DNA from 2 places in the Streptomyces chisholmiae genome. Region 2 is predicted to be linked to the other one. Evidence: riboswitches for the same ligand, from Rfam matches in the RefSeq annotation. Region 2 holds a riboswitch; the other holds the start of a gene.
What was found. A riboswitch is a leader RNA that binds a small molecule or an ion and turns the genes downstream of it on or off. The one in region 2 is predicted to bind cyclic di-AMP.
Positions count from the first base shown of each region.

Region 1 (15,195 bases), on a different contig from region 2:
TGGACTTCGTCACGCCGCCCCATGTCACCCTGACGCCCTGCTATGTGGCGGCGCCGATCGCCGCCGCGCCCGTGCTCTCGTTCTGGGCGACCGGGGTCTACGGCCTGCTGGCCACCGCGCTGGTCGTGCTGGAGATGACGCGGATCGTGCCGCACGGCCCGGAGGCCGCGATCAAGATCGGCACCGTGGCGTCCATGGCGCTCTTCGCCCTGCTGTTGAACCGGATGCTGTTCCGCAGGGACGAGCGGATCGCCTCGGTGCGGCGGATCGCCGAGACGGTGCAGCGCGCCGTGGTGCCGGAGCCGCCGGACGAGGTGGGGCCGCTGCGGGTGGCCGCCCGCTACCGGGCGGCCCAGCGGGACACCCTGATCGGCGGCGACCTGTACTCGGTGCGCCGCACCCCGCACGGCGTGCGGATGCTGGTCGGCGACGTCCGGGGGAAGGGGCTCGGCGCGACCGAGGTGGTGGCGGTGCTGCTCGGGGCCTTCCGGGAGGCGGCCGAGACCGAGCCGGAGCTGAGCGCGGTGGCCGCCCGGATGGAGGACACCCTGCTGCGGGAGCGGCGGCACCACCCCTCGTTGGAGTCCAACGAGGGGTTCACCACGGCCGTGCTGGTCGAGCTGCCGGACGATCCGCCGGCCCGGCTGCGGATGATCAACCGGGGCCACCCGCCGCCGGTGCTGCTCGGCCCGGACGGGGCCGCCCGTTACCTCTCGGCGGGGGCCGTCGAGGCGGCCGGGCGCCCGGGCCGGGAAGCGCCCCCCGGCCAGGACGGGGGCGCGGAGGCCGGCCCGGACGAGCGCCCCCGCCGGGGCGGGGCGGCGGACGGCGAGCCGCCCGCCGACCCGGCCCTGCCGCTCGGGCTGCGCGAGCTGTACGACCGCCAGGACCAGACCACCACCATCGCCGCGTTCCCGCCGGGCGCCCTGTTGTTGCTGTACACCGACGGGCTGAGCGAGGCGCGGGACGCCGACGGCGTGTTCTACGACCCGGTGGCCGGGCTGGCGGGCCGGCGCTTCGCCTCGCCGGCCGAGCTGCTGGACGCGTTGCTGGCGGACGTGGTGGCGCACAGCGGGGGCGGCCTCAAGGACGATCTGGCGCTCCTCGCCGTGCAACATCCCGCCGCCCGATCCGTTCCCAACGCCGAAGCCGTGGTGTTAACTTGACCCTCTGTGCCCAGCTCTGTGCGCAGCGGTGCGGCGTGGGGGGACCCGGGGCGGCGGGCGTTCCGGGACGCGTGGCGAGGGGTGACCAGCGTGGCGGAGTACGTGTCGGACGCGGAGCACGGGGACCGCGGCCAGCCGAGCGAGGACGGGGCGCCGGCGGTCCGGCTGCGGATCGGGGTGGCCGAGTCCGAGCCGGCGGAGAACGACCTTGAGCTGTTACGCGCCTGGCTGGCCAGCGATCCAGGGCTGCCCAGGACGGAGCTGTCCACCCCCGAGGGCCGGATGGGCACCGGGGAGGAGATCCTGGTCGCCGTCTTCGACGTGGCGGTCCGGGTGGCCCTGGGCGCGCTGCTCCGCTCGCTCGCCAACCACGTCAGCAACCGCCGGAAGAAGCTCACGGTGCGGGTCACCCTGCCCGACGGCACCGAGGTGACCCTCTCCTCCGCCCAGCACACCAAGGGGGAGCTGCGCGACCGGGTGGAGAAGCTGGCCCGGGCGATCGAGCGCGACCAGCCGGACCGGCCGGGCGGTGACGGGCCGGACCGGCCGGGCCGGGCGGGCGACGACGACGAGCGGGCTCCGGAGTAGCCGGACCGTGGCCCAGGTGCCCGACGCCCGCCGCTCGCGGGTGCTGCTGATCGGCGCCGCCGAGTACCGCGACCCCACCTGGGGCGACATCCCCGGGGTGGCCCACAACCTCCGGGGACTGCGGGACGAGCTGCTCGGCCAGGACGAGGCCGGCCGCGCGGTGCCCAGCACCTGCGAGCTGTCCCACTCACGGGACCGCGAGGCCGTGCTCAACGCGGTGCGGCGGGCCGCCGACACCGCCCGCGACCTGCTGCTGGTCTACTTCAGCGGCCACGGCCAGCTGCACTTCGACACCCGGCGCGGCAGCACCGAGCTGCTCCTGGTGCCCGCCGACTGCCCCAGGGAACGGGTGTGGGAGCACGCCATCCCCTACTCCTGGCTGCGGGACACGGTGCGCAGCTCCCCGGCCCGCCGGGTGGTGCTGATCCTGGACTGCTGCCACTCCGGGCAGGCGCACCGGGAACACGAGCCGGGCCGGACCGCGTTCGCGCTGCTGACCTCCTGCCGGGCGCACGAGGACCAGGACCGGGGCGACGGCCTGGGCCCCACCCCGTTCACCCGGGCGCTGCTCACCGTGCTGCGCGCGCACCGGTTGCGCCGCCAGCCCCTCACCGTCGCCGAACTCCACCGCAAGCTCCGCCTGTTGGCCGGCCGGGCCGCGCAGCGGGCGGCGGCGGACGCGGACAGCCACCGCAACGACTGGGCGCCCCGGCTCACCGCGTCGGCCGCCGGCGCCACCGTGGTGCTCTCCCATGTCGCCCAGGGCCCGGAGCCCGGCCCGCTGGCCCGGCTGGCCGCCCGGCGGCAGCGGTTCCGCGCCACCTGGGGGCACTTCCGCGAGCGGGCGCACTGGCGGCCGCTGGCCGGGCTGGTGCTGCTGGCACTGCTGCTCCCGCTGGGCGCCGGCGGGCTGCTCTGGGACCGGTGGCGGGAGCGGGACGCGGCCGCCGACCGTTGCCGGGTGCCGCTCCAGCTGCGGGTGTTGACCACCCCCGAGTACCAACAGCCGCTGGCCCGCGCGCTGTCGGCGTTCCAGCCCGACCCGGCCGCCGCCGACCTCGTCGGCCCCGGGCCGCGCGACTGCCGACGGGTGGAGGTCCAGGTCTACGGCGCGCCGGGGGCGGCGGTGGTGGACGCCTTCGGGCACTCGGCCGACTGGGTCTCGCCCGGCCGGCCGTGCGCCCCGCCGGCGCCCGCGTCGGCCACCGACCAGCCGTGCCGCGAACTCCCGCGCGACGTCGGCCCGTTGCCGGACGTCTGGCTGCCGGCCTCGGCGACCGCGGTGGACCGGGCCCGGCCGGCGACGCTGGCCAGGGAGAGCCGGGTCGACCTGGGGGAGGCGACCGAACTGGCCAGGACGCCGGCCGTGTTGGCGGTCGCCGGCGAGCTGGCCGGGGTCGCCCGCACCGGCGAGCCGCTGGCCCGGCTGCTGGCCGCGGCCGGCGACGGGGTGCGGCACGCCGCGCCGCACTCCTCGGACGCCGCCCTGCTGCACGGCCTGCGGGCCGGCCGGGACTGGACGCCGGACCCGGAGCCGGCGCCGGACGACCAGCGGCTGCTGTGCGGCCTCAGCCCGGACGAGCCGACCCCCCACCTGCTGCTCGCCGAACGGTCGATGCTGCCGCTGGTCGGCGAGTCGCCGGCGCCCTGCCTCCCGGAGGGCGGCTGGCGGGTCGGCCTCGGCGAGCGTTACACCGCCTACTACCCGGTGGACGTGCCGCCGCTCGACCTGACCTTCGTGCCGGTCAGCTGGCGGGACGCGGACCGGGACGTCACCCAACGGCGGGCCGCCGTCGAGCTGTTGCGGACGTGGCTGACCTCGGACGCCGGCCGGGCGGCGCTCACCGCGGAGGGCTTCCGCCAGCGGGAGCCGTGGGCCGACGGCTTCGTCGGCGACCCGGAGCTGCTCAACCGGCGCCCCTTCGTGCACGGCCTGCCCGCCCCGGCGGAGCCGGCCGACGCGGCCGCGGTGGCCGAGTACCTGGCCGCCGGGGCGGCGGACCGGGCACCCCGGCGGGTGGTCTTCGTGCTGGACGTCTCCGCCTCGGTGCTGGGCGCCGATGGCCGGCTGGCGGTGGTGCGGGACACGCTCCGGCAGGCGGTCGGCGCGCTCACCGCCGAGGACGAGTTCGCCGTGGTCAGCATGCCGGGCCCGGGCGGCGCCGCGGTCGGCGTGCCGCGCGACCTCGGCCCGCCGGACGCGTCGGGGATCGACGGACTGCTGGCCGAACTCGCCCCGGTGCGGGGCGAGGTGGCGCTGGAGGTGCCGATCGCCGAGGCCGACCGGCTGCTGGCCGGGCGGGGCCGCGGCGCGGCCACCGAGGTGCTGGTGCTGATCACCGACGACGGGCACCGCACCGACGCGTCGGCCGCGCTGGCCGCCGCGGACGTCGACAGCACGCTGGTGGTCTCGGTGCTGGACGGCGGCTGCGACCGCTCCCCGGTCGACGAGCTGACCCGGGCGGACAGCTGCCTGGACGAGCCGGGCGGACAGCCGGTCGCCCTGGCGACCTGGCTCCGCGGCCTGGGCGAGGGGTGAGCCGCTGATGCGCGAAGCGGCCCTGGTCGGCGCGGCGCTGCTGGCGCTGGCCACCGCCTGCACCGGTGGGCCGGCGCCGGCCGCGATCACCCCGGGACCGGCCCCGCCGGACGACGTCCCCCTGGTGGTGGTCAGCGCCGCCGACCTGACCAGCCCCGACGAGAGCGGGGTGCGGCAGTCGTTGATCGACGCGTGGAACGAGCGCAGCCCCATCAAGGCCCGCCTGGTGGAGCTGTCCAGCACGGACGGGGACGCCAGGGCCGAGGTGCTGGCCGGCCTCCAGTCCGGCGCGGCCGAGTACGACGTGCTCAACCTGGACGTCAGCTGGATACCCGAGTTCGCCGCCGCCGGGCTGGTCACCGAGCTGGACGAGCGCCTGGTCGAGCCGGAGTTCGTGGCCGACGTGGCACGCACCGGCTGGTGGCGGGACCGCCTCTACGCGGTTCCGTTCAACACCGACGTCGGGCTGCTCTACTACCGGCGGGACCTGCTGGAGTCGGTCGACCTGTGGGGCGACTCGCTGCCCGCGCTCTACGCCGGCCGGGCCGGCGGCCAGCGGACCGCCACCTACGTCACCCAACTGCGGCCCTACGAGGGGCTGGTGGTCAACGTGCTGGAGGCGCTGTGGACCGCCGTCCCGGACCGCGCCCTGGTCGACGCGGACGGCGACTACGTCGGCACCCTGCCCCAACTGGAGGCGGGTCTGGGCCTGTTGCGGGACATCGCGGACCGGGCGCACCTGAGCACCGCCGCGCTCGACGCCGACGAGACCGGCGCCCTGGAGGAGTTCGCCCGGCTGGACGGGGGCACCGCGCTGATGCGCAACTGGCCCTTCGCGCTCAACCGGGTCGCCGACCGGCTGGCCGCCGACCGGGTGCCGTTCGGGGTGACCAGGCTGCCCGGCGTCGCCGCGCTCGGCGGGCAGAGCCTGGCCGTCGCGGCCAGCAGCCCGCGGGCCGCGGCGGCCGAGGAGCTGATCCGCTTCCTGACCGGCGACCCGGCCAACCAGGCCAGGCTGCTGGACGCCGGCTTCGCGCCCGCGTTGAGCGCCGCCTACCGGCTCCCGGCCGACTTCGGCCGGGCGGACTGCGAGCCGACCCTGCGGGTGGCCACCCCGACCACCGACGACGGCTCCGGCTGGGCCGGCACGTCGGGGAGCGGGGAGGAGGCCCGTTGGCGGCCGGACCGGCGGGCCCACGCCGCGCTGCTGTGGTGCGCCCTCCAGGACGCCAGGAGCCGCCCGGCGACGCCCTACTACCGGCAGTTCTCCCAGGTGATCCAGGAGGAGGTCGGCCGGCTGCTGACCGAGGACCCGGCCCGTGGGCAGAGCGTCGAGGAGACCGCCGAGCGGCTGCACGCCCGGCTGCCGTTGGCGCTCCAGGGCCGGCTGCCGCCCCCGACCGGGCCACAAGATCACGGAGGGTGAGAGGGAAGCCCCGCTCCGCATAACGATTGACGCACTATCAGAATGCGACACAGGCCACACCGGTTTGAAATTATGACCGTTTTGCGGGAGTTGATCAGTGAAGGTCCCCGCAACCCCTAAGGGTTTTTCCTGGGAACACTTGGAATCCGGCGGGCCCGTCTATTAACGTTCGATAACGCAGCGCGGTAGTCGCCGCCGTCGCAGAGGACGGGGCCGCGTCGCATCGCCGAATCCGGCGTGTGCGCCACCAACGCACATCAGGAACCGGGGAACCACCACTTGGGGTGAATCGGACGGCCCCCCAGCCGCCCGTAGGAGACCTTCCTGCTCCGAACCCGTCAGCTAACCCGGTAGGTGAGAAGGAAGGAAAGGAGAACGCCCCTGTGGCGTCGAACCGGCACGCCCCCGTGGACTCCCTGGACGTCCACCCGCTGGAGCGCACCCCGCAGGACGGATACGGCGCCTACGCCTCCTCCTACGGCAGCCACCCCACCTACTACGGCCCCAAGGCCGTGGAGGACGAGCCCGTCACGGAGTGGAACCCCAGCGAGGATTCGCTGCGCCCGGTCCGCGGCCGGCACCGGGTAAGCCGCCAGCGCGGCGGCACCATCGCCCGTAGCCGCGCCGTGCTCGGCGTCGGCGTGATCGCCGCCGTCGGCGCCGGTGGCATGGCCACCGCCAACGACGAGGGCGCCGGCTCCGTCCCCGGGATGAGCGGCGCCGCCAACACGGTCGCCAACATCCCCGTGCTGAGCGCGCTGGTCGGCTCCAGCGATTCCGAAGCCGCCGCCACCACCGCCGTGTTCACCACCGCCGGCCTCACCGACACCGAGGTCGAGGCGGGCACGGACGCCGGCGAGGCGCTGCGTGCCCGCATCCTCCAGCAGGCCGACCAGCAGGAGACCAGCGCCGAGACCGACGCCAGGACCACGGCCGTCGAGGACGCGCGGTCCGCCGCCGTCGAGGAGGCCGCCATCCTGGCCGAGGCCGAGCGGGTCGCCGAGGAGGAGCGGCAGCGCGCCGAGGAGGAGGAGCGGCAGCGCGCGGAGGAGGAGCGCCGGCTCGCCGAGCTCCGCGCCAGCTACACCCTCCCGCTGAGCACCTACCGCCTCACCTCCAGCTTCGGCGACAGCGGTTCGATGTGGCAGTCCAACCACACCGGCACCGACTTCGCCGCCGCCACCGGCACCCCGGTGAAGAACGTGCACACCGGCGTCGTCAAGGAGGCCGCCTGGGCCGGCTCCTACGGCTACCGGATCATCGTCGAGCAGGAGGACGGCACCGAGCTCTGGTACTGCCACCTCTCCTCGATGAACGTCTCCACCGGCACCGAGGTCACCACCGGCGACGTGATCGGCCAGGTCGGCTCGACCGGCAACTCCTCGGGCCCGCACCTCCACCTGGAGGTCAGGCCCGGCGGCGGCGACGCCATCGACCCGCTCGCCTGGCTGCGGGACAAGGGCCAGTCCATCTGAGACGGCCCCCACCAAACGCCGGCGGCTCTGGCGGCGCCCCCCGACGCCAGGGCCGTCGGTCCCCCCTTTCCACCCTCCGGGCAGCGGTCCGCCTAGGCTGGCCCACATGACAGCAACGACCCGCGCCGTGGGCGCCCTTCAGGTCTCGCCGCTCTGCCTGGGCGGCAACGTGTTCGGCTGGACCGCCGACGAGGCGGCGTCGTTCGCGGTGCTGGACGCCTACACCGCCGGCGGGGGGAACTTCCTCGACACCGCCGACACCTACAGCTCCTGGGTGCCGGGCAACGCGGGCGGCGAGTCCGAGACCGTCATCGGCCGCTGGCTGGCCCGCCGGGGCCGCCGGGACGACATCGTGCTGGCCACCAAGGTCGGCCAACACCCCGACTTTCCCGGCCTGTCCGCGACGAACATCAGGCGCGCCGCGGACGCCTCGCTCGGCCGCCTCGGGGTGGACCACATCGACCTCTACTACACCCACTTCGACGACGAGTCGGTGCCCGTCGGCGAGATCATCACCGCCCTCGACGAGTTGGTCACCGCCGGCAAGGTGCGGGAGATCGCCGTCTCCAACATCAGCCCGGAGCGCCTCGCCGCCTCCCTGGAGTTCTCCCACCGCGAGGGCCGGGCCCGCTACGTCGCCATCCAGCCGCACTACAACCTGGTCTCCCGGGACACCTACGAGGGCGAACGCGCCGCGCTGGCCGCCGAGTGGGGCCTGGCCGCCGTCCCCTACTACGCGCTCGCCGCCGGCTTCCTCACCGGCAAGTACCGGCCCGGCGCCCAGATCGACAGCCCCAGGTCGAGCGGCGCCGCCGGCCACCTGGAGACCGCGCGGGGCCGCGCGGTGCTGGCCGCGCTCGACGAGACCGCCGCCGCCCGGGGCGTCGTCCCGGCCACCATCGCCCTCGCCTGGCTGCTCGCCCAGCCCACCGTGGTGGCGCCCATCGCCAGCGCCCGCACGGTGGACCAGCTGCCCCCGCTGCTGGCGATGGCCGAACTGACCCTCACCCAGGCCGAACTGACCCGCCTCACCGAAGCCTCCAACGTCAGCTGACCCCCGCCGGCCGCCGGCTGGGCACACGGTCCTCTGCCCGCGCCCGGCCGGCCGCCTCGGGCCTGAGCATGCCGGGTTCCGCCGGTTGGCGGCCCGGGGCCCCGTCCCACCTGGACACGCGCCGCCCCCGGTCCGGGCCGCCACCCTTGTGCTGGGACCCGCGCGGGGTCCGGCGGGTGGCCAGCGCCGGCACCCCTGACTGCCCGCCGGGCCGCGCCGCCGCCGGCGGCGAAGCGTGCCGCCCCGGCAGGGGACCGTGCCAGCCGCTTCGACGAAGCCGCGCCGGCCGCACGCCGCTTTCCGGGCCTGGCCGGTCCCCGCGCCGGACCGCCGCTCTCGTGTCGGGACCCGCGCGGGTCCGGCGGGTGGCCAGCGCCGGCACCCGCCGGCCGGCGGCCCCGCCCCCCGCATCGCGGGGTGGCACCCGCCGGCTTCGGCCGCCCGCCGCCGCCCGGCGGCCCGCCGCCCTTCCGGTCCCGCCGGCCCGGCGCGGGCCGGTCCGTTCCGCCTCGCCGGCCAGGCGCCCGCTCCGGGGCGTTCGCCAAAGTTCACCTGCCCGGTGCCCGGGGGCAACGCGGCCGGGGGGATCGACCGGGAAGGTCGCGACCATGAAGGCCATCAGAAGGCCCAGGGCCACCCACCGGACCGGCCCCTGGCCCGGCAGCGTCGCCCGCGCCGAGGATCTCTTCGCGGGCTGTGTCCGGGAGTGCGCCGGATTCCTCAGCCGCCTGACCGGGCCGGCGACCGCCCCGGGCGAGCACCGACTGATCGTCGCGGCCGGCGAGTTGGTCCGGGAGCGGGCCGCCGTCGAACCGTGCCGGGACCGTTCCTTCACCGCCCTGCTGCGGGCCGGCGACGCGGCGATAGCCGCCGGCCAGGTGCGCCTGGCCCGCCGGCTGGCGGACGCGGCGGTCGCGCTCGGCAGCCGTTCGTCGCACGCCTGGCTGCTGCGCGGGCGTGCGCTGGCCGCCGACGGGCGCGCGCTGGAGGCGAGCGACGCCTACCGCCGGCACCGCGCGCTGGCCGAGCCGGGCACGCCGGAGCGGACGCCGCTGGCGCTGGCGCCCGAGCCGCTGACGGTTGACGGTCTGCGGGAGTGGCTCGCCGGCCGCACCGTCTGCGTGGTCGGCGGCGGCGAGGCGGTGGCCGCCAGCGGCCTCGGCCCCCGGATCGACGGCTACGACCTGGTGATGCGGCTCGACTCGTACCAGCCCCACGCGCCGGGCACCGGGGAGCGCACCGACCTGCACGCCGTCGCGCACACCAGCGGCGGCCCCGGCTGGCGCCGACCCGCCGAGGTGCGGCTGGTCTTCGGCGCCCGCGCCGAGGCGTGGGCCGAGGCGGTCAGCCTGCGGCTGGTGCCCGGCGCGCAGACCCACCTCGGGGACCGGTCCCTCAGCCACCCGGTCAGCGACCCGGCGCTGCTCGGCGAGCCGCGCTGGGCCACCGACCCCAGCACCGGCTTCTCGCTGGTCAGGCTCCTCGACCACCTCGACGTCAACCCCACCATCGACGTCGTCGGCCTGGCCGTGCCGGGGCAGCTCCGGCCCGAGGAACACCACTGGCTGCGCGCCCACACCCGCCGTCACCACGGACTGGTCAGCGCGCTGCGCTGAGCCCCGAGTCCCCGGCGGCGGCCGAAACCCACTGCCGCAGCGCGGGTTTGGCTGCCAGGCTGGCTGACCATGACCGGATACGAACTGCTCCTCATCGGCGGTGGCGCCGGCGTCGGCAAGACGACCGTCGGGTGGGAGGTGTCGGCCCTGCTGCGGGCGGCGGGGACCGCGCACTGCCTGGTCGAGGGGGACTACCTGGACCAGATACACCCCGCCCCCGCCGACGACCCGCACCGCTCGGCGATCACCGAGCGCAACGCCGCCGCGATCTGGGCGAACTACGCCGCCCTCGGCCAGCGTCGCCTCGTCTACACGAACACGGTGAGCGTCCTGGAGGAGCCGATGCTCCGACGCGCCATGGGGGGCGGCGAGATCAGCGTCACCCGGGTGCTGCTCACCGCCACCGAGGCGACCGTGCGGGAGCGGCTCGCCGGGCGGGAGATCGGCTCCGGCTTCGACGCGCACCTCGACCGGTCCCTGACGATGGCCCGCGAGTTGGCCGCCTCGGCCCCCGAGGGGACCGTCCGGGTCCCGACGGACGGCCGCCCGGTCGGGGCGATCGCCGCCGACGTGCTGCGGGCCGCCGCCTGGTAGCGGCCGACCGGCGCGAGCCGCCGGCCGGCGATGGCGGGTCGGGTGGGGACGAGCCGCCGGCTGGTCGCGGCGGGTCGGGTGGGGACGAACCGCCCCCCGGTGAACAGCGAGTCCGATCGGGACGAGCCGCCGGTGACGGCTAGTCGGGCCGGGCCACGGTGCCGGTCGGAGGCGGCTCCGCCGTGGCCAGGGTGGTGGCGGACGCGAACTCGCGGTCCTGCCAGAGGCGTTCCAGCAGCCGGTGCTCCCGGCCCGGGAAGTCGCCGGTGTCCCGGCCGAGCGTGGCCTCGTTCCGCAGCCGGGCCAACTCGGTGGCCGTGCGCTGGTAGTCCGCCAACGCCCGCGCCCCCGCCGCGCCCCGGGCGTGGCGGGCGGCCCGGCGCGCCCGGGCCCGGTCGCCCGGCGAGCCGAGCGCCGCGGGCTCACCGGGCGCCAGCCAGCCGGCCGCCACGTAGTGCGTCAACGTCCGCCGGATCATCCGCAGTTCGCGCCGCCGCAGGCTGACCGCCAGCCAGCAGACGACGCCGAGCAGCGGCAGCGTCAGCAGGTAGACCGCGGCGAACCGGAAGAAGCTGAGCGAGGTGGCCGCGTTCCACACCGAGTGCAGCACCATCGCCAGGGCGAGCCCGGCCAGCGGCAGCGCCACCCGCCAGCGGTGCCCGTTGCGGCGGGCCCGCTCGCGGGCCGGGCCGAGCGCCATGGCCAGCCCGAAGCCCAGCCCGGTGAGCGCGCTGAACAGCGGGTGCGCGAACGGCGCCACCACCATCCGCACCACGAAGGTGACCGCGGTCGCCGACTGCGACAGGCTCCAGGAGCCCAGGCGTTGGTCCTGCTCGAAGGCGCTGCCCAGGTAGAGCACGTTCTCCGTGAAGGCGAAGCCGGCCGCCGCGCAGCCGGCCACGGCCAGTGCGACCAGCACCCGGTGGCCGCGTGCCGCGCCGCCCAGCCAGACCACCAGTAGCGCGCCCGCCTTCGCCGTCTCCTCCACCATCGGGGCGATCACGGTGAGTTCGAGGGTGTCCGGCTGGGACGGCGCGAGCCGCGCCGGCTCCGCCGTCAGCCAGCGGACCAGCAGCCCGTTCACCGTCAACGCGACCAGCGTCGCCACACAGGCGCCCCAGCCGAACGCGAACAGCGCGGCCCGCCAGGCGGCCGGCGCCACCGGGCCGAGCCACCGCACCGCCAGCGCCACGACCGGCAGCGGCAGCGCCGCCAGGCCGACCCCGACCCAGAACCCGCCGGTGCCCGTCTCGCCGTGGATCACCGCCCCGACCACCAGCCCGCACAGCGCCAACAGGGCGCCGATCAACAGGGTTCGCGGCCGGCTTGCGCCGAGGCGTGGGGGAAGCGAGAGGCGCACCCCACGACCCTACGGCCTGCGTCCGGCCGATGACAGCGGGGCGGGGACCGGCGCTGGACCGAACCGGCCGGCACGCCGGCCCCCGCCGCCGGTCAGGGAAGCCGGCGGAAGACCAGGTCGCGCACCTCGTGGCCCTTCGCCAGGCCCTGCCGCTCGAAGCGGGTCAGTGGCCGGCCCGCGGGCCGCGGCACGAAGCCGCCGTCCGCCGCCGTGTTGGCCAACAGCTCACTGCCGCTGAGGACTTCGAGCATCCAGTCGGCGTAGGGCACCCAGTCGGTGGCGCAGTGCAGCGTCGCGCCCGGCGCCAGCCGGGAGGCGGCCAGCGCCACGAACGCCGGCTGGATCAGCCGCCGCTTGTGGTGCCGCTTCTTGGGCCACGGGTCGGGGAAGAAGATCCGCAGGCCGGCCAGCGAGCGCTCCGGCAGCATCTCGCGGAGCAGCAGGATCGCGTCCCCGTTGGCCACCCGGACGTTCGTCAGGCCGGCGCGCTCGGCCAGCCGCAGCAGGTTGCCCTGGCCGGGGGTGTGCACGTCGGCGGCGAGCAGCCCGGTGTCCGGGTCGGCCGCCGCCATCTCGGCGCTGGCCTCGCCCATCCCGAAGCCGATCTCCAACACCACCGGCCGGCCGTCGAACAGCGCGGTCAGGTCGAGCCGGGTCCGGCCGTCGATCTCCAGGCCCCAGCGGGACCACAGCCGCAGCAGCGCCTGCCGCTGGCTGTCGGTGACCCGGCTGCGGCGCGGCTGGAAGCTGCGGATGGCGCGGTCCGGCGCGGTGCCCTCGGTCGGGTCGGCGGCCGGGCCGACGCCCGGCGGGAACATGCGGGGCCGCTCGGCCGGTTCGGGCTGCCCGGCGGGGGGCGCCGGCGGCTGGGCCGGCCGGGGCGCGGGCGGTTCGGGCGCGGCGTCGGCGGCCGGGCGGCCGACGGGCGGGGCGGTGGATGACTCGGACACAGTGCCTTCGATGGTACGGCCGGCAGGAACCGCCCGGTGCCGGGGGAACGTCGGACGGGGAGACGGCCCGACCCGGCACCCCGGGCGGGCGGCGGCGGAGTGGACGCGGCGGGGGGAGTCGTGGTGGCCGAGAGCGAGGGACGGATAGGGCTGGCGGCGACGGTGGGCGTGGTCCTGCTGGCGCTGCTCACCGTCTGGGTGGTGGTCTTCAGCCGGGAGGACGGCGTCGGGCCCGACGCCGAGCCGGCCGGCGAGACCACCACGCCCGGGCCGCCCGCGACGCTGGAGCTGGCCGAGCTGTGGACGGCGCCCGCCGGGGCGGCCCCGGTCCGCGGCCAGGGCGGGCGCACGATCCGGGTCTGGGCGCACGACGGGACGGTGACCGTGGTCACCGCCGCCGGGGTGCGCGGCCGGCTGGCGGTGGACGGCCGGGAGGCGTGGGCCGCCGACCCGCCGCCGGGCGCCGGGCCGCCCTGCGCGGCGGCCGGCGCGACCAACGCGGCCGGCCTCGGCGCCGTGGTCTTCACCGCGGCCGACGGCGGCTGCTCGGTGCTCGGCGTGCTGGACGTGACCGACGGCGACCTCCGCTGGTGGCGCCAGCTGACCGGGCCCGACGCCACCCCGGCCGACCCGGCCGGGGTGGCCGTCGAGCTGGGCGAGGGCACGGTCGCGGTCGGCCTGGACGCGGCCGGCACGCCCGCCGCGTTCCACCGGTTCGCCGTCGCCGACGCGACCCCGCTGCCGCTGCCCGCGCCACCCGACGGGGCGGCGGCCGGCTGCCCGGACGACCGCCGGCAGCCGCGGACCGTGCGGCAGCGCGGCAGCCGGCTGCTGGTGCTCAGCGACTGCCCGGGCGCGCGGCGGGAGCTGAGCGCCTACGGCGCGGACACCGGGGAGTGGCACTGGAGCCACGCGGCGGACCAGGAGACCGAGCTGACGGCCGGCGCGCTGCTGGCCGGCGACCCGGTGGTGCTGGTGCGCGGCCGGGACACGGAGGCGGAGCTGGTCGCCTACGGGGAGAGCGGCGAGGAGCTGTGGCACCGCCCGCTGGGCGCCACCGAAGCGGCGGCCGGGCCGCGCCCGGGCCCGCTGCCGGGGGAGCACGCGGTGGTCGCCGGCGAGGTGTTGATCACCCGCTACCAGGCGCCGGCGGACGTGCGGGACGGGCCGGCCGCCGAACCAGCGGCCAGCTGGGCGCTGGCCGGCTACGAACTGGCCGGCGGCCAACCTCGCTGGACCACCGAACTCGCCCCCGGGACACAGCTGTTGGGCGTGGCCGAGCTGGGTGTCCCGCTGCTCGCCGAGCCGACGGCCGACGACCGGCTGCGCATCCTCACGCTGGACCCGGGCACCGGCGGGACGACCCGGCTCGGCACCGTGCCGCTCCACCCGGACCGGGCCTACGACCACCAGTTCACCGCGTTCGACGAGCACCAGCTCTATCTGCTCACCGCCTTCGAGGGCGGCACGCCGCGCCTGCGGCTGGCCGCCTACGAGCGCTGACCGCGCCCGGGCGGCCAACCCGGGGCGGCAGGCCAACTGCCCGTGCCCGTGTCATGTGCCCGGTCATGCCGGAGTGGCCAGGAGTGGGCGGGCCCGCTCCTGGAGCTCTTTGACCAGCGGCTCGTCGCCGTAGGGCGCCAGCCGGTGCAGCAGGTTGCGGACGTAGTCCGTGGTCCGCGCCGACGATATCCGCCCGGCCACCTGCAACGCCCTGGCGCCGGCCGCGCAGGCCGCGTCCAGGTTCCCCGACTCCAGCTCGGCGACCGCGGCCACCACCAGCCGCAGCCCGTGCGAGCGGACGAACTCCTCGGTCGGCTCGGAGAGCGCCTGCTCGGTGAACCGCCGCACCTGACCAGGCACCTTGAGGTCGATGTAGCACTCGGCGGCGTCCGCGGCCAGCCGGTCGTAGGCGTAGAAGTCGAGCCAGCCCGGGTCCCCGTCGCCCGCCCTGGACCGCTCCAGCCAGCTCTCCGCCGCGGACAGCGCCGCGCCGCAGCCGGCCGCGTCGTGCGCCTTGGCCAACGCCCTGGCCTCCACCAGGTGGAAGAAGCTCATGGTGCGCGCCGTGGCCAGCGAGCGGTTCCGCTCCAGCGCGGCCTGGGCCAGGTCGACGCCCTCGTCGGCGAAGCCCCGGTAGGTCGCCTGGAGCGACATCGAGGCCAGCACATAGCCGCCGAGCGGCACGTCGGCCGCCGCCCTGGCCAGCCGCAACGCCTGGATGTAGTACCGCTGGGCAGCCTCCTGCTGGCCGGTGTCGAAGGCCATCCAGCCGGCCAGCCTGGTCAGCTCCGCCGTGGCGCGGAACAGCGAACGCCCCACGTCGTCCGCGTAGGAGCCGAGCAGCAGCGGCGCCGCGTCGGTCCGCAGGCACTCCGGCACCATCGACGAACGCCAGTCGCCACCGCCGTACTTGGAGTCCCAGCG
Region 1 is NZ_JAVREO010000025.1:73,729-88,923, forward strand. It holds gene RM844_RS29025 (PP2C family protein-serine/threonine phosphatase) at 1-1,166, shown strand, start outside; gene RM844_RS29030 (effector-associated constant component EACC1) at 1,257-1,754, shown strand; gene RM844_RS29035 (caspase, EACC1-associated type) at 1,762-4,293, shown strand; gene RM844_RS29040 (extracellular solute-binding protein) at 4,301-5,719, shown strand; cyclic di-AMP (ydaO/yuaA leader) riboswitch at 5,934-6,091, shown strand; gene RM844_RS29045 (M23 family metallopeptidase) at 6,103-7,194, shown strand; gene RM844_RS29050 (aldo/keto reductase) at 7,301-8,248, shown strand; gene RM844_RS29055 (hypothetical protein) at 8,857-9,864, shown strand; gene RM844_RS29060 (nucleoside/nucleotide kinase family protein) at 9,934-10,458, shown strand; gene RM844_RS29065 (PrsW family intramembrane metalloprotease) at 10,598-11,818, opposite strand; gene trmB (tRNA (guanosine(46)-N7)-methyltransferase TrmB) at 11,911-12,768, opposite strand; gene RM844_RS29075 (PQQ-binding-like beta-propeller repeat protein) at 12,892-14,271, shown strand; gene RM844_RS29080 (MFS transporter) at 14,335-15,195, opposite strand, start outside.
Region 1: it holds a riboswitch for cyclic di-AMP, as region 2 does, so the genes downstream of both, RM844_RS29045 (M23 family metallopeptidase) here and RM844_RS29695 (transglycosylase family protein) in region 2, are expected to answer to the same signal.

Region 2 (15,195 bases):
GACGGCGGCGGCGTTCCTCCCGGGGCGGGCGGACCGGGAGCGGCAGCGGTCCGGCGAGGGCGAGCAGCTCGGGGACGGCGGCCAGCATCCGGGGCGCGGCGGGCGCCCGCTGCCGGTCCCAGACGAGGTCGGCGAGCGCGGTCAGGGCCTGGTAGAGGTCACCCTCCACATCGAGGTCGCCGGCCACCCAGGCGCGGGCCAGGCCGAGTTCGCCGGGTCGGAAGAGCACCCGGCGCAGCGCCCGGCGGTGCCGCACCAGGAGCACCGGACCCTCGGCGGGGCCGGCCTCGCTGCCGTCCCAGGCCCGGAGGCGCAACGGAAGCGGGGCGCCGAGCAGTTGTTCGGTCAGAGCGACGAGCCGGGGAGCGACACCCATGTGACAAACCTCCGCAGATGTGGGCAAACCACCCATGGCTACCTTGGCGTCCAGGTCTCGGTGAACGTCGCCGATCCGCCGTCGATTCCGGGGATTCCCCCGCATCGCGCACGGATTTGCGCCGCCCGGCCCACCGCCGGGCGCCGGCGCCCGGCCCCAAACACACGAGCGGGGCGGGTGACCCCCGAAAGGTCACCCGCCCCGCCGTGTGGTCGGTCGTCGCGGTCAGCCCGCCTTGACGGTGGGCCGCTGCTCGCTCGGCACACTCTCGGCGACCGGTGCGGGCCGGGCCGCGGGCGGCGCCGCCGCCTCGTGGAACTCGTCCCGCGGGTGCTCGACCGCGCCGAGGGAGACCACCTCACGCTTGAGGAAGAGCCCCAGCGTCCAGTCGGCGAAGACCCGGATCTTGCGGTTCCAGGTCGGCACCGCCATGCCGTGGTAGCCGCGGTGCAGGTACCAGCCCAGCCGGCCGCGGAAGCGGAAGGAGAGCTTGCCCAGCTTGATCATGGCCACGCCCTTGCGGAGGCCGAGCCCCGCGACGGCGCCCATGCTGGCGTGCTTGTACTCCTGCTGCGGGAAGCCGCGCATCCCGGAGATCACGTTGTCGCCGAGCACCTTGGCCTGCCGCAGCGCGTGCTGGGCGTTCGGCGGGCACCAGGCGTTCTCCACCCCGGCCTCGCGCGCGGCCAGGTCGGGGACCTGGGCGTTGTCGCCGGCCGACCAGATGTGGCCGGTGCCCTTGACCTGGAGGGTGGGCTCGGTGTCCACGTGGCCGCGGGGGCCGAGCGGCAGGCCGAACTCGGCGAGCGCCGGGTTGGGCTTGACGCCGGCCGTCCAGACCAGGGTGTTGGAGTCCAGCTCGACGTCGTTGCTGAGCACCACGTGGCCGTCGACGCAGGACTTCAGCGAGGTCTTGAGGTGCACCTCGATGCCCCGCTTCTTGAGGTGTTCCAGGCCCCACTCACCGAGCTTGGGCCCGACCTCGGGCAGGATCCGCTCGGCCACGTCCACCAGCACGAACCGCAGGTCGGACGGCTCGATGCTCGCGTAGTACTTGGTGGCGTCGCGGGCCATGTCCTCGACCTCGCCGATGGTCTCGGCCCCGGCGAAGCCGCCGCCCACGAAGACGAAGCTGAGCGCCTTGCGGCGGATCTCCTCGTCGGTGGTGGAGTCGGCCTTGTCCAGCTGCTCCAGCACGTGGTTGCGCAGGCCGATGGCCTCCTCGACGCCCTTCATGCCGATGCCCTGCTCGGCCAGGCCGGGGATCGGGAAGGTGCGGGAGACGGCGCCGAGCGCCACCACCAGGTAGTCGAAGGGGACCTCGTACGCCGAGCCGACGTGTGGCGCCACGGTGGCGACCCGCCGGTCCTGGTCGATGGAGGTGACGCGGCCGGTGAGGACCTCCGCCTTGGGCAGCACGCGACGCAGGGGCACCACGACGTGCCGCGGGGAGATGCTGCCGGCGGCGGCCTCGGGAAGGAAGGGCTGGTAGGTCATGTAGGAGCGAGGGTCAACGACGGTGACGGTGGCCTCGCCATACCGCATCTTCTTCAGGATGCGGCGGGCCGCGTACAGACCGACGTAACCCCCACCTACGACGAGAATGCGCGGACGCTCCGTGGTGCTCATGCCATCGAGTATCCACCCACCCCCCGGGGGGACCTCGTGAGGCCCTTCACAAGCACCACCGGAGATCCTGCTACACTTCGCGCCCCCACTTTTCGGCCCCGGCCCCGCCGGGCGGCCAGAACGGCGTGCGGCGGCCCGGGACCAGCCGCCGCACAAGCGAACGATCCAGGTCGAGAGGGTCACCCCGGGCGCGAGGCGGGACGCGACGCGGCCGGCGGGGCCGGCGGGACGACCGGCCGACCGGGCCGGCCGAGGCCCGCCCGGCCCCGGCTGTCCGCTCTGTGGACCACTTTCGGGTGCTGATGGCGCACCGCTCATGTGAATAACTTCACGAACTTTCCCGTGCGCCGTCCCGCCGGCGAAAACCGGCCATTGGGCCGGGCCGGCTCAGCGGGCCAGCACGCTCCACAGCAGGCCGTCGAGGATGTCGTGCTCGGAGACCGTGACCCGGGAGACCTCGGCCCGCTCCATGACCCGCAGCAGCACCAGGGCGCCGGCGCCGATCACGTCCACCCGCCCCGGGTGCATCGCCGGCACCGCCGCCCGGGCCGCGTGGTCGGCGGACCACAGCCACTCGGTGATCCGCCGCACCCGCTCCCGCTCCAGCACCGCGTGGTGGATCGCGGACGGGTCGTACTCCGGCAGCTCCAGGGCCATGGCGGCGACCGTGGTGACCGAGCCGGCCAGCCCCACCAGGGTGCCGGCCTCGGTCAACGGGACCCGCTCGGCGGCCAGTTCCAGCGCGGCGTCGATGTCCGCGGTCAGCGCGGCCCGGGCCGCCTGACTCGGCGGGTCGGCCACGGCGCCGTCCGCGCCGGTCAGGTGGCGCTCGGTGAGCCGCACACAGCCGATGTCCACGCTGCGGGCCGCCGTCACCCGGTCGTCGCCCAGCACGAACTCGGTGGAGCCACCGCCGATGTCCAGCACCAGGAACGGCCGCGCGATGTCCGGCCGCCCGGCCAGCTCCCTGGTGGCGCCGGTGAAGGAGAGCGCCGCCTCCTCGTCCCCGGTGATCACCTCGGGGGAGACGCCCAGGATCTCCTGGACGCCCCGCACGAAGTCGGCCCGGTTCTCCGCGTCCCTGGACGCCGAGGTGGCGGCGAAGCGCAGCCGGTCGGGGGTGACGCCGTGCGCGGCGACCACGGCCGCGTACTCCCGGCAGGCGGCCAGCGTGCGGTCCAGCGCCTCGGGCGCCAACCGGCCGGTGCGGTCCACCCCCTGGCCCAACCGGACGATCTCCATCCGCCGGTCCCGCTCCACCAGTTGGCCGGTGGCGGGGTCGGCGTCGGCGACCAGCAGCCGGATCGAGTTGGTGCCGCAGTCGATGGCCGCGGCGGTCGTCATGGTCACGCGTTCGCTCCCCGCCCGTCGTGCGCGTCCGGCCCGGCGTCCGCCGCCGGCCCGCCGACGCAGGGCCCCGAGCGCCACCAGCGCGGCAGCATCGCGAGCGCCTCGTCGCCCAGCGGGTTCACCCCGGGGCCGGCCACCAGGGCGTGCGCGACCAGCACGTGCAGGCACTTCACCCGGTCCGGCATCCCGCCGGCGCTGGGGAAGCCGACCAGCACCTCGATCGCGTCCCGCCGGGCCAGGTAGTCCTCGTGCGCCGCCCGGTAGGCCGCGGCCAGCTCCGGGTCGGTGGCCAGCCGCTCGGTCATCTCCCGCATCACGCCGTTGGCCTCCAGGGTGCCGATGGCGGACGCGGCGCGCGGGCAGGTCAGGTAGTACGTGGTGGGGAACGGGGTGCCGTCGGGCAGCCGGGGCGCGGTCTCCACCACGTCGGGGTTGCCACAGGCGCAGCGGTGCGCGATCGCGCGCAGCCCGCGCGGGGGCCGGCCGAGCTGCGCCTCGATCACCGAGACGTCGGTCGGGGTCGGGGTTTCCACGGAATGAACTCTTCTCGAGGGACGACGAAAACGGGACGGCTCACTGGGGCCGGTCGGCCCGGTCGATGCCGTCCCAGAGATTCTGGTGCCAGGGACGGGGAGTCAACGCCCCCCGGTTGTGCAGCCGTTCGTCACCGCCGGTGGCGCCGCCCGGGGTGTCCTGGGGCAGCACGTAGCCGATCTCGCCGGGCCGCACGTAGCGCAGCCGCTCCCTGGCCTGCCGCTCCACGTAGGCGTCGTCCTGCCAGCGGGCCTTGGCGTCCCGCAGCTCCTCGACGCGGTCGGCGGCCTCCTTGGCCTGCCGCCGCTGGTCGGCGATGTCGGAGCGCTGCTGCACGTACTGCCGCAGCGGGTAGGCGAGCGCCACCACCAGCGAGCAGACCACCAGCGCCAGCAGCGCCGCCCGGCCGGTCAGCCGGCTGCGCCGCTGCTGTCCCGGCCGGCGGCGCGGCCCGGCCAGCCGGCGGCTCTGCGCCCGGTAGACCCGGGCGGCGGCCTGCTCGCCCAGCGCCCTCAGTCGGGTGGCGGTGGAGAACCGGTCCCGTTGCGCGGCCACGTCGCCTCCCTGTCACCGGCCGGTGGGCTGCCCCACGACTCGTCCCCGCCACCGTACGGGACGGATGGCGGGGACCGGGTCAGGTGGCCGACGAAGGCACCGGGAAGTCCACCCGAGCACGGGCCCGGGCGGACCTCCGACGGGCCGTCAGCCCTTGAAGCGCGGGAAGGCGCTCCGGCCGGCGTACACCGCGGCGTCGTCGAGGATCTCCTCGATGCGCAGCAGCTGGTTGTACTTGGCGACCCGCTCGGAGCGGGCCGGCGCGCCGGTCTTGATCTGGCCGCAGTTGGTGGCGACGGCCAGGTCGGCGATGGTGACGTCCTCGGTCTCACCGGAGCGGTGCGACATCATGCACTTGAAGCCGTTGCGCTGGGCCAGCTCCATGGCGTCCAGGGTCTCGGTGAGCGAGCCGATCTGGTTGACCTTCACCAGCAGCGCGTTGGCCGACTTGTCGTCGATGCCGCGCTGGAGCCGCTCGGGGTTGGTGACGAACAGGTCGTCGCCGACGATCTGCACCTTCTCGCCGAGCCGGGCGGTCAGCGCCTGCCAGCCGTCCCAGTCCTCCTCGGCCAGCGGGTCCTCGATGGAGACCAGCGGGTAGGCCTCGACCAGCTCCTGGTAGTAGTCGGTGAGCTGCTCGGCGGTGAGGGACTTGCCCTCCAGCGTGTAGGCGCCGTCCGAGTACAGCTCGGTGGCGGCCACGTCCAGGGCCAGCGCGATGTCCTGGCCGGGGGTGTAGCCGGCCTTCTGGATGGCCTCGACGATCAGGTCGAGCGCCTCGCGGTTGGAGGAGAGGTTCGGCGCGAAGCCGCCCTCGTCGCCGAGGCCGGTGCCCAGGCCGCGCTCCTTCAGGACCTTCTTGAGCGTGTGGTAGGTCTCGGCGCCCCAGCGGACCGCCTCGGAGAAGGACTCGGCGCCGATCGGCGCGATCATGAACTCCTGGATGTCCACGTTGGAGTCGGCGTGCGCGCCGCCGTTCAGGATGTTCATCATCGGCACCGGCAGCAGGTGCGCGTTCGGGCCGCCGAGGTAGCGGAAGAGCAGCAGGTCGCGGGACTCGGAGGCGGCGTGCGCCACGGCCAGCGAGACGCCCAGGATGGCGTTGGCGCCGAGCGAGGACTTGTCCGGGGTGGCGTCCAGGTCGAACATCGCCTGGTCGATCAGCCGCTGCTCGGTGGCGTCGTAGCCGACCAGCTCGGGACCGATCTGCTCGATGACGGCCAGCACCGCCTTCTCCACGCCCTTGCCGAGGTAACGGCTGGTGTCGCCGTCGCGCAGCTCCAGGGCCTCGAAGGCGCCGGTGGAGGCGCCGGACGGCACCGCGGCGCGGCCGGTTGAGCCGTCGTCGAGGCCGACCTCGACCTCAACCGTGGGGTTGCCTCGCGAGTCCAGGATCTCGCGGGCTACGACGACGTCGATGGACGGCACGAGGTTCTCCTTTGGTCAAAGCGTGTGGTCAACAGTGGCGTGACGTGAGTGTCCGCGACCCCCTGAGCCTAACCGGCCCGCGGCCCAGCACGCTCGTCCCGCGCCTCGCGGTCACCGGAGGAACCGACGAAACCCCTGGTCAACAGGGGTAGTCGAAGGGGAAAGCTTTTTGTTTAACCACTGAAGAAAATCGGATGCCCGGGCGGTGAACGAGCGACGCCGCCGGCCCCGCCCGCTCCCCGAGGGGAGCCGGGCGGGGCCGGACGGCGACGCGCCGCGTCCCGGTCGCTACCGGGGTGTCGCGGTCAAAACGGTCGCATCAGAACAGAACTGACTGCATCACACCGAAGGCGACCGAACAGCCACCAGGAGGGACGAGCCCGGCGCGGACGCGATCACGACCGACGCTCAGAGCGACAGCTCCTGGCCGGGGAGTATCAGGTCCGGGTCCTCGCCGATCACGTCGACGTTGTCGGCCCAGATCTGCCGCCAGCTGGTGTCGTGCCGCTCGGCGATGGTCGAGAGGGTGTCGCCCTTGACGACGGTGTAGCTCTCGCCGCCGGCGGCCGGGGCCGCCTGCGGCTGCGCCTCGACCGGCTCGGGCGCCGGCTCCGGCTCGGGCTCCGGGGCCGCCTCCGGCTCCGGCTCCGGCTGCTCGGCGGCGCCGGCACCGGCGTCCAGCTCGGGGGCGGGACCGCCGGCGGTGAGCCCGGCCTGGGCGCCGCAGACCGGCCAGGCGCCCGGACCCTGGATCGCCAACAGCTCCTCGGCGGTGGCGATCTGCTGGTCCTTGGTGGCCTGGTCGGCACGGGCCGCGTACTGGGTGCCGCCGGCCGCCTCCCAGCTGGACTGGGAGAACTGGAGGCCGCCGTAGTAGCCGTTGCCGGTGTTGATGGACCAGTCGCCGCCGGACTCGCACTGGGCGACGGCGTCCCAGGTGTCGACGGAGGCGGCGGAGGCGCCCGAGGCGCCGATCAGCGGGATGGCCACGGCGGCGCCGGTGACGCCGGCGGCGGTGGCTATCCGGGCGGACTTGCCGGGCCGGCGGTGCCGCCCCTTGCTGGTGAACAGCATGACGTTCCTTCTCACCGGACGCCTGCGAGGTGAGCTGTCGGGTTCGGGACAGGTGAGTTGCCCGGCCGGCTGGGCAGCTGGACCGCCGCCGGCTTCACCCCGAGCCGCACCCGCGCCCCACTGGGCGCCGGTCCGGCGGACACGGTCGGACGGGTCGGCCTGGTCGGCCGTGACCGTGCTGGGTCCCCCGCTCCTGTCTGCGGTGGTGCGCGATGGTGGTCCCCGGGTCGGCGACAGGACTCGGCGTGAACGCCCCGGGCACCCGGTGGAAAACCGGGCGAGGGGACACTAAACACACCCGAACTAACGATTCAAGAACGATCAAGATCACCGCATCGACCCAACTTGACCGACTTTGACCGGGGGAACGCGCTCCCGATGCAGGTCAGCGGCCAAAAGGGGCAGTTCGGAGGAGCGGGACACTCGCAGCCGGATCGAGAGGATGGTCACACCCGAAGAGCCCCGAACGTCAGTCGCTCAAGACCCGTCGCCGGCCACCCGCTTAGCGGCCGCTCGCGGTCAAGTCCAGCCGCTGGCCGGGGAGAATAAAGTCTGGGTCGTCACCAATGACCGTTTCGTTCGCCCGGTAGAGCGCCGGCCAGCCACCCGAGATGTCATAGTGCAGGGCGATTTCAGAGAGGGTGTCCCCCGGGATCACCCGGTACTCGCCCATCCGCGCGCCCCCCGGCTGCTCCACGCGCTCGTCCGCGGCGCGCTCACCACCGGTGCGCGCGCCGTCCCGGTCGCCGCGCGCCGCCTCGTCGTCCCGCTCGGTCGGGGCGGTCGGGTCGGTCGCCTCGGCCGCCTCCCCGTCGCGCTCGGTCCCCGCCTCGGCGCCGGTCTCCGCCGGGTCTGGGTCCCCCCGGTGCCGGCCGCCGCCGGCCTCCGGCTCGGGGCGCTCGGCCGGCCGGTCGGTGGCTTCCGCCCGCTCCTCGTCCGGCTGGTCGCCGGCCTCGGGCGTCTCGTCCACCGGCTCCGGCTCGGGCGTGACGTCGCCGGGCAGCTCCCCGGTCTCGCCCGTCGACTCCTCGGGCGAGGCGCCGATCTCCTCCTCCGCCTGGGCCTCCTCGGCCTCCTCGGCGCGGTCGATCTCCTCGCGCTGCTCCTGCCGGTACTCCTGCCACAGCCCGCTGGCGACCCCGCAGCCGGGCAGCGCGCCCTGGCCCATGTCGGCCACGATCCGCTCGGCCACGGATATCTGCTGGGCGCGGCTGGCCAGATCCGGCCGGATCGCGAAGTCCAGCCCGCCGTAGCTGGTCCAGAGGTCGAGCGTCAACTGGAAGCCCCCGTACTGCCCGTTGCCGTCGTTGGCGCTCCACCGGCCGCCGGACTCGCACTCCGCCGCCCGGTCCCATGCCTCGTCACTGACCGCCGATGCCGAGCCCGCGGTCAGCAGCGGCATGGCTATGCCGGCGCCGGTGACGCCCGCGGCGACGATGAAGGCAGGAGCCTGCCGTGGGCGACGATGACGACCTGTCCCGGAGCGCATCTGCGGACCCTCCCAAGCGAACACTGTTGCGGTTGATGGGGAACCTAGCCGTCCCCACCACACGATCACAAGCCGATCCCACGCAGATCACGCGCGGATCACACTACTGACGTTCCGTCATCGCCTCAGGAGTGAACTCGACCGGCAGCGAACGCAGTCCACGCATGATCAACCCACCCCGCCAGCGCGGCTCCGGAGCGTCACGCGCCCACCGCAGGTCGGGCAGTCGACGGAGCAGCACCGCGAACGCCGTCCTGGCCTCCGCCCTGGCCAGGGGCGCGCCAAGACAGTAGTGGATGCCATGTCCATAACCGAGATGGGGGTTGTCGGAACGGCCCAGGTCGAGGGTGTCCGGCTCGGTGAACCTGGCCGGGTCCCGGTCGGCGGCGGCCAGCACCACCAGCACCGGGTCGCCGGCCGCCACCGCCGCGCCGCCCAGCGTGAGCGGCTCGGTGGCGAACCGCCAGGTGGCCAGCTCCACCGGGCCGTCGTAGCGGAGCAGCTCCTCGACCGCGGTGGCCAGCAGCCGCTCGTCACCGGCCGCCAACCCGGCGCGCAGCCGAGCCAGTTGCTCGGGATGCCCGAGCAGCGCGTGGACGCCGTTCCCGATCAGGTTGACGGTGGTCTCGAAGCCGGCGAAGAGCAGGATGAACGCCATCGCCGCCGCCTCGTCCTCGGTGAGCTGCTCGCCGTGGTCGGAGGCGCGGATCAGACCGGAGATCAGGTCGTCGCCCGGCGCCAGCCGCTTGCGGTGGATCAACTCCGCGAGATAGCCGCGCATCCGCTTCACCGCGCGCCCCACCCCGCCGCGCTTGCCTGTGGTGTGCAGCATCATCCCGGCCCAGGCGCGGAAGTCCTCCTGGTCCTCGGCCGGCACCCCCAGCAGGTCGCAGATGGCGTAGATGGGCAGCGGGAAGGCGAACTCGTCGATCAGGTCCGCCGAGCCGCGGGCGGCGAAGCCGTCCACCAGCCGCTCGGTCAACTCCCGCACCCGCGGCTCGAAGGCGGCCACCCGGCGCGGGGTGAACGCCTGGGAGACCAGCCGGCGCAGCCGGGTGTGGTCCGGCGGGTCGATGTTGAGCAGGTGCGTCATGAGGTTGGCGCCCCGCTCGCCCGGGATGCCCACCCGGCCGGAGGCGTGCCGCTCGGCGGCGTGCCGGGCCGGGTTCTTGCTCAGCCGGGGGTCGGCCAGCGCCGCCCTGGCGTCCCGGTAGCGGGTCACCAGCCAGGCCTCCACGCCGCTGGGCAGCGTCGCCCGGTGCACCGGGGCGTGCTCGCGCAGCCAGGCGTACGCCGGGTAGGGGTCGGCCAGGAAGCCCGGCTCGAAGAGGCCGGGCGCCGCCGTTCGTTCGGCCACCGTCAACGCCCCTCGGCCCGGTCCGGGATCACCGCGGAGACCCGGAACCCGCCCTCGGACGTCGGCCCGGAGACGAAGCCGCCGCCCAGCGCCGCCACCCGCTCGCGCATCCCGACCAGGCCGTTGCCGCCGCTGGGCAGCCGGGCACCGGCCGGGGCCGGGGCGGCGCCGTCCGGCGCCTCGTTCCGCACCTGCACCGCGACCTCGCCTTCCCGGTGCGCCAGCCGCACCCAGGCGGCGGCGCCGGCGGCGTGCTTGTGCACGTTGGTCAGCGCCTCCTGGACCACCCGGTAGGCGGTGGTCTCCACCAGCACGTGGTAGCTCCGCCGCTCGCCCTCCACGGCCAGCTCGACCCGCATGCCGGCCGCCCGGGACGCCGCGACCAGCTCCCCGAGGCCGGTGAGCCGCGGCCCGTCGCCGTTGGCCGAGGCGGCCTCGGCCGCGGCCCGGTCGGCGCCGTCCTGGCCGCGGCCGCCGGCGATCTCGGCCAGCCGGGAGGACGCCAGGGCCGCCTCGGAGTCCCGCTCGCCACCGCCGGAGTCGGCGCGCAGCACCCCCAGCATGGTCCGCAGCTCGGTGAGCGCCTGGCGGCCCATGTCGCCGATCAGCGCGGCGTTCTTCGCGGCCTTCTCCGGGTCCTTGGGGGCCACCGCCTGGACGGCCGCCGCGTGCACCACCATCAGGCTCACCCGGTGCGCGACCACGTCGTGCATCTCCCGGGCGATCCGGCGCCGCTCCTCGCCCCTGGCCCACTCGGCCCGTTCCTCGGCCCGGTCGGCCAGCAGCCCCAGCTCCCGCTCCAGGCCCAGCGCCCGGTCCCGCAGCGTCTCCACCAGCCGCCGCCGGGCCCGGATGTACATGCCCAGCAGGACCGGGGGCAGCACCATGGCCACCCCGAAGAGCAGCGCCACCAGCGGCCGGAACCACATCGGGACGACGTTCTCCCTGACCGCCGGATCGCTGTCCAGCAGCAGGTAGGTGACGATGACGGTGCCCGCGCCCTCCATGCAGGCCAGCGCGGCGATCACCCGGCGCGGGGCGTCCGTGGTGGCCAGCGTGTAGAGCCCGACCAACGCGAGGGCGGCGCCCATGTTGGCCGGCAGCACGGCGATCGAGATCAGGATCACGGCCAGCGGCCAGCGCCGCCGCACCACCAGCGCGAGGCCGGCCAGCGCGCCCGGCACCACGACCAGCCAGGTGGGCAGCCCGGTGCGGTGGGCGAAGCCGATCCCCTGCATCGCGCACTCAAGGGCGGAGAGCAGGGCGAGCCCGACGTCCAGCGCCACGCCGCGCCGCCGGGTCCACCACAGCAGGCGGAACTCCCGTCCTTCCGTGGGCGCCCCCTTCGCATCCATGACGACCAGACTACGGGCGGGCGGGCGGTGGATTCCCGGCGGGCGCGAAGCTGACCGGGAACGCACCCCGGTCGGGTGGGCGGCGCCCGGTCAGCCCCACCACCACAGGCCCAGCGCGTGCCCGGCGTACGCCGCCCCCAGGCCGCCGCCGACCGTGGCCAGCACCCCGCCGGCCGCCGCCGGCAGCCGACCGGTCTCGGCCAGCCGGAGGGTCTCGTAGGAGAAGGTCGAGTAGGTGGTCAGCGCCCCGCAGAAGCCGACCCCGAGGAGCGGTCCGAGCCACTCGCCGGCGGCGCCGGCCAGCAGCGCGCCGGTCAACCCCCCGAGCACCAGCGAACCCAGCAGGTTCACCAGCAGGGTGCCCCACGGGAAGGTCCCGTCGTGCCGCGCCCGGATCGCCCGGTCCACGCCGTAGCGCGCCAGCGCGCCCACCGCGCCGCCCAGCGCCACCAGCGGCCAGTCCGTCATCCGGCACCTCCCTGGGCGCGCGCCGCCCGGCGGGCGAGCAGCGGGCGCAGCGCCCGGCGCGCGCCCCAGGCGCCGCCGGTCACCGCCAGGAGGGCGCAGCCCAGGGTGCCGAGCAGCACCCCGAGGCCGGCCCCGAGCCGGCCGTCCCGCAGCAGCAGTTCGACGTCCACCGCGTAGGTGGAGAGGGTGGTGAAGCCGCCCAGCACCCCGGTGGCGACCAGCGGGCGCAGCAGCGGATGGGCCCTGGGCACCTCGGTGACCAGGACCAGGAAGCAGCCGATCAGCACGCAGCCGACGGTGTTGACGCCCAGCGTGGTCCACGGGAAGGCGCCGGGCTCGGTGGGCCAGCGCAGCGCCGCCGCGTACCGGGCGAGCGCGCCCAGCGCGCCGCCGAGCGCGACGGCCGCGACCACCGCCGGCTCCCGGGGGCGGGCGCTGGGCGCCGGCAGGTCCGGGTCGATCGGCTCGGACCCGGCACTTGGCTCGGCGGTCATCACGGCACCAACTCCCCACACGTCGACCGGCGCCCGGGACCGGGCGCCTGGCACACGAGCAGGGACCGTTGGCGGCGGTGCCGCGGTTGGGAACGGGAGGGCCCCACCTCCCCGGGCCGCCGTCCGAACGGCCACCCGTCCCCCAGCGTAACGGGGTGGACGTCGCGCCGGGGGCCGTCCTGCTGGCATAGTGTGGGGGTCGATCGGACGGCCCAGTCAGCCGGCCGCCCGGTGGGCCACCATCCCCCGTGGTGTAATTGGCAGCACATACGACTTTGACTCGTAGTGTCCAGGTTCGAGTCCTGGCGGGGGAGCCCAGGCGGTGCCCGGGCCCCGCCCCCTCGCGGCGCGCTAGCTCCCCAGCACCGTACTGAGGAACTCCCCGGTCCAGGCGAGCAGTTCCCGCCCGGTCAGCGGCTTGCCGCCCACCCGCGCCGTGGTCGGCCTGGGCACCAGCACCTGCCGCGCCGCCGCCTTCACCACCGACCCGGGGTAGACCCGCTTCAGCCGCAGCTCCTGCGACTCCCGCAGCTCCACCGGCGAGAACCTGATCCTGCTGCCCTGAAGCGTGATGTCGCCGACCCCGCAGGACCTGGCCAGCATCCGCAGCCCGGCCACCAGCAGCAGGTTCTCCACCGGCTCCGGCAGCGGGCCGTAGCGGTCGGTCAGCTCCTCGCGGACCGCCCGGATGTCCTCCTCCGTGTTGGCCGCCGCGATGGCGCGGTACGCCTGGAGCCGCAGCCGCTCGCCCGGCGCGTACGCGTGCGGCACGTGCGCGTCCACCGGCAGCTCGATCTTCACCTCCAGCAGCGTCTCCTCCGGCTCCCCGCCGGACTCCAGCGCGGCCCGGTAGTCGGCGACCGCCTCGCCCACCATCCGCACGTAGAGGTCGAAGCCGACGCCGGCGATGTGTCCGGACTGCTCGCCGCCGAGCAGGTTGCCGGCGCCCCTGATCTCCAGGTCCTTCATCGCCACGTACATGCCGGCGCCCATCTCGGTGTGCTGCGCGATGGTCGCCAGCCGCTCGTGCGCCGTCTCGGTCAGCGGCTTCTCCGGCGGGTAGAGGAAGTACGCGTAGCCCCGCTCCCGGCCCCGGCCGACCCGGCCGCGCAGCTGGTGCAGCTGGGACAGGCCGAAGGTGTCGCCGCGCTCCACGATCAGGGTGTTGGCGTTGGAGATGTCGATGCCGGACTCCACGATCGTGGTGGAGACCAGCACGTCGAACTCCTTCTCCCAGAAGTCGACCACCACCCGCTCCAGCGCCGCCTCGCCCATCTGCCCGTGCGCGGTGGCGATCCGCGCCTCCGGCACGATCTGCCGCAGCCGGGCCGCCACCCGGTCGATGGACTCGACCCGGTTGTGGATGTAGAAGACCTGCCCCTCGCGCAGCAGCTCCCGGCGGATGGCCGCGCCGATCTGCCGCTCCTCGTAGGGGCCGACGAAGGTCAGCACCGGGTGCCGCTCCTCCGGCGGGGTGGTGATGGTGGACATCTCCCGGATGCCGGTGACCGCCATCTCCAGCGTCCGCGGGATCGGCGTGGCCGACATCGTCAGCACGTCCACGTTGGCCCGGAGCTTCTTCAGCTGCTCCTTGTGCTCGACCCCGAACCGCTGCTCCTCGTCCACGATGACCAGCCCGAGGTCCTTGAACCGCACCTCGGACGAGAACAGCCGGTGGGTGCCGATCACCACGTCGACCGCGCCGTCCGCCAGCCCCTCCAGGGTGGCCCTGGAGTCCGCCTCGGACTGGAACCGGCTCAGCGGGCGGACCTTCACCGGGAACTGCGCGTACCGCTCCGAGAAGGTGCCGAAGTGCTGCTGCACCAGGAGTGTGGTGGGCACCAGCACGGCGACCTGCTTGCCGTCCTGCACCGCCTTGAACGCCGCGCGGACCGCGATCTCCGTCTTGCCGTAGCCGACGTCGCCGCAGATCAGCCGGTCCATCGGGACCGAGCGCTCCATGTCCGCCTTGACCTCGCCGATGGTGGTCAGCTGGTCCGGCGTCTCGGCGTAGGGGAAGGCGTCCTCCAGCTCGCGCTGCCAGGGGCTGTCCGCCCCGAACGCGTGCCCGGGGGCGGCCATCCGCGCCGAGTAGAGCTTGATCAGGTCGGCGGCGATCTCCTTGACCGCCTTCCTGGCCCGCGCCTTGGTCTTGGTCCAGTCGGCGCCGCCGAGCCGGTGCAGCGTCGGCGCCTCGCCGCCCACGTACTTGGTCACCTGGTCCAGCTGGTCGGTGGGGACGAAGAGCCGGTCCCCCGGCTGGCCGCGCTTGGCCGGCGCGTACTCCACCAGCAGGTACTCCCGGGTGGCGCCCTGCACGGTGCGCTGCACCATCTCGATGTAGCGGCCCACGCCGTGCTGCTCGTGCACGATGTAGTCGCCGGTCTCCAGGGTCAGCGGGTCCAGCGCCTTGCGGCGCCTGGCCGGCATCCGGGTGCCGTCCCGGCCGGCGGCGCGCTGCCCGGTCAGGTCGGTCTCGGTCAGCACCACCAGCGACAGCTCGGGCGCCAGGAAGCCGTGCTCCAGCGCGCCGCACGAGACGTGCACGACCGAGGGCGCGATGTCGCCGGTCAGCTTCGGGTCGAGCCGGGCCGCGACGCCCTCGCCGCCCAGCACCTCGACGGTCCTGGCGGCCGGCCCCTGCCCCTCGGTGAGGTAGACCACCCGCCAGCCGTCGGCCAGCCAGCCCTTGGTGTCGGCCAGCGCCCGGGAGAGGTCCCCCCGGTAGGTCTCCGGCGCCCGCAGGCCGAGCCGCACGGTGTCCGCGTCCAGCTCCTCGTCCGGCGAGAACGGCGAGACGGACCACCAGGGCAGGTCGAGCTCGGCGGCCCGCTCCCGCACCTCGGCCAGCCCCCGCAGGCTGGCCGCGCCCACGTCGATCGGCGCGCGCCCGCTGTCCACCATCGCGGCGGCGGCCCAGGAGGCCTGGAGGAACTCCTGGCTGGTGGCCACCAGGTCGGCCGCCCTGGACCGCACCCGCTCCGGGTCGCAGACCATCACCAGGCTGTCGGCCGGCAGCACGTCCAGCAGCAGCTCCATGTCGTCCACCAGCACCGGGGCCAGCGACTCCATGCCCTCGACCGCCA
Region 2 is NZ_JAVREO010000027.1:40,265-55,459, forward strand. It holds gene RM844_RS29665 (cyclopropane-fatty-acyl-phospholipid synthase family protein) at 1-376, opposite strand, end outside; gene RM844_RS29670 (NAD(P)/FAD-dependent oxidoreductase) at 602-2,005, opposite strand; gene RM844_RS29675 (Ppx/GppA phosphatase family protein) at 2,393-3,349, opposite strand; gene RM844_RS29680 (DUF501 domain-containing protein) at 3,352-3,888, opposite strand; gene RM844_RS29685 (FtsB family cell division protein) at 3,929-4,444, opposite strand; gene eno (phosphopyruvate hydratase) at 4,592-5,872, opposite strand; gene RM844_RS29695 (transglycosylase family protein) at 6,281-6,946, opposite strand; cyclic di-AMP (ydaO/yuaA leader) riboswitch at 6,950-7,094, opposite strand; gene RM844_RS29700 (transglycosylase family protein) at 7,449-8,435, opposite strand; gene RM844_RS29705 (cytochrome P450 family protein) at 8,539-9,798, opposite strand; gene RM844_RS29710 (sensor histidine kinase) at 9,795-11,147, opposite strand; gene crcB (fluoride efflux transporter CrcB) at 11,238-11,615, opposite strand; gene RM844_RS29720 (fluoride efflux transporter FluC) at 11,612-12,109, opposite strand; tRNA gene RM844_RS29725 (tRNA-Gln) at 12,352-12,423, shown strand; gene mfd (transcription-repair coupling factor) at 12,461-15,195, opposite strand, start outside.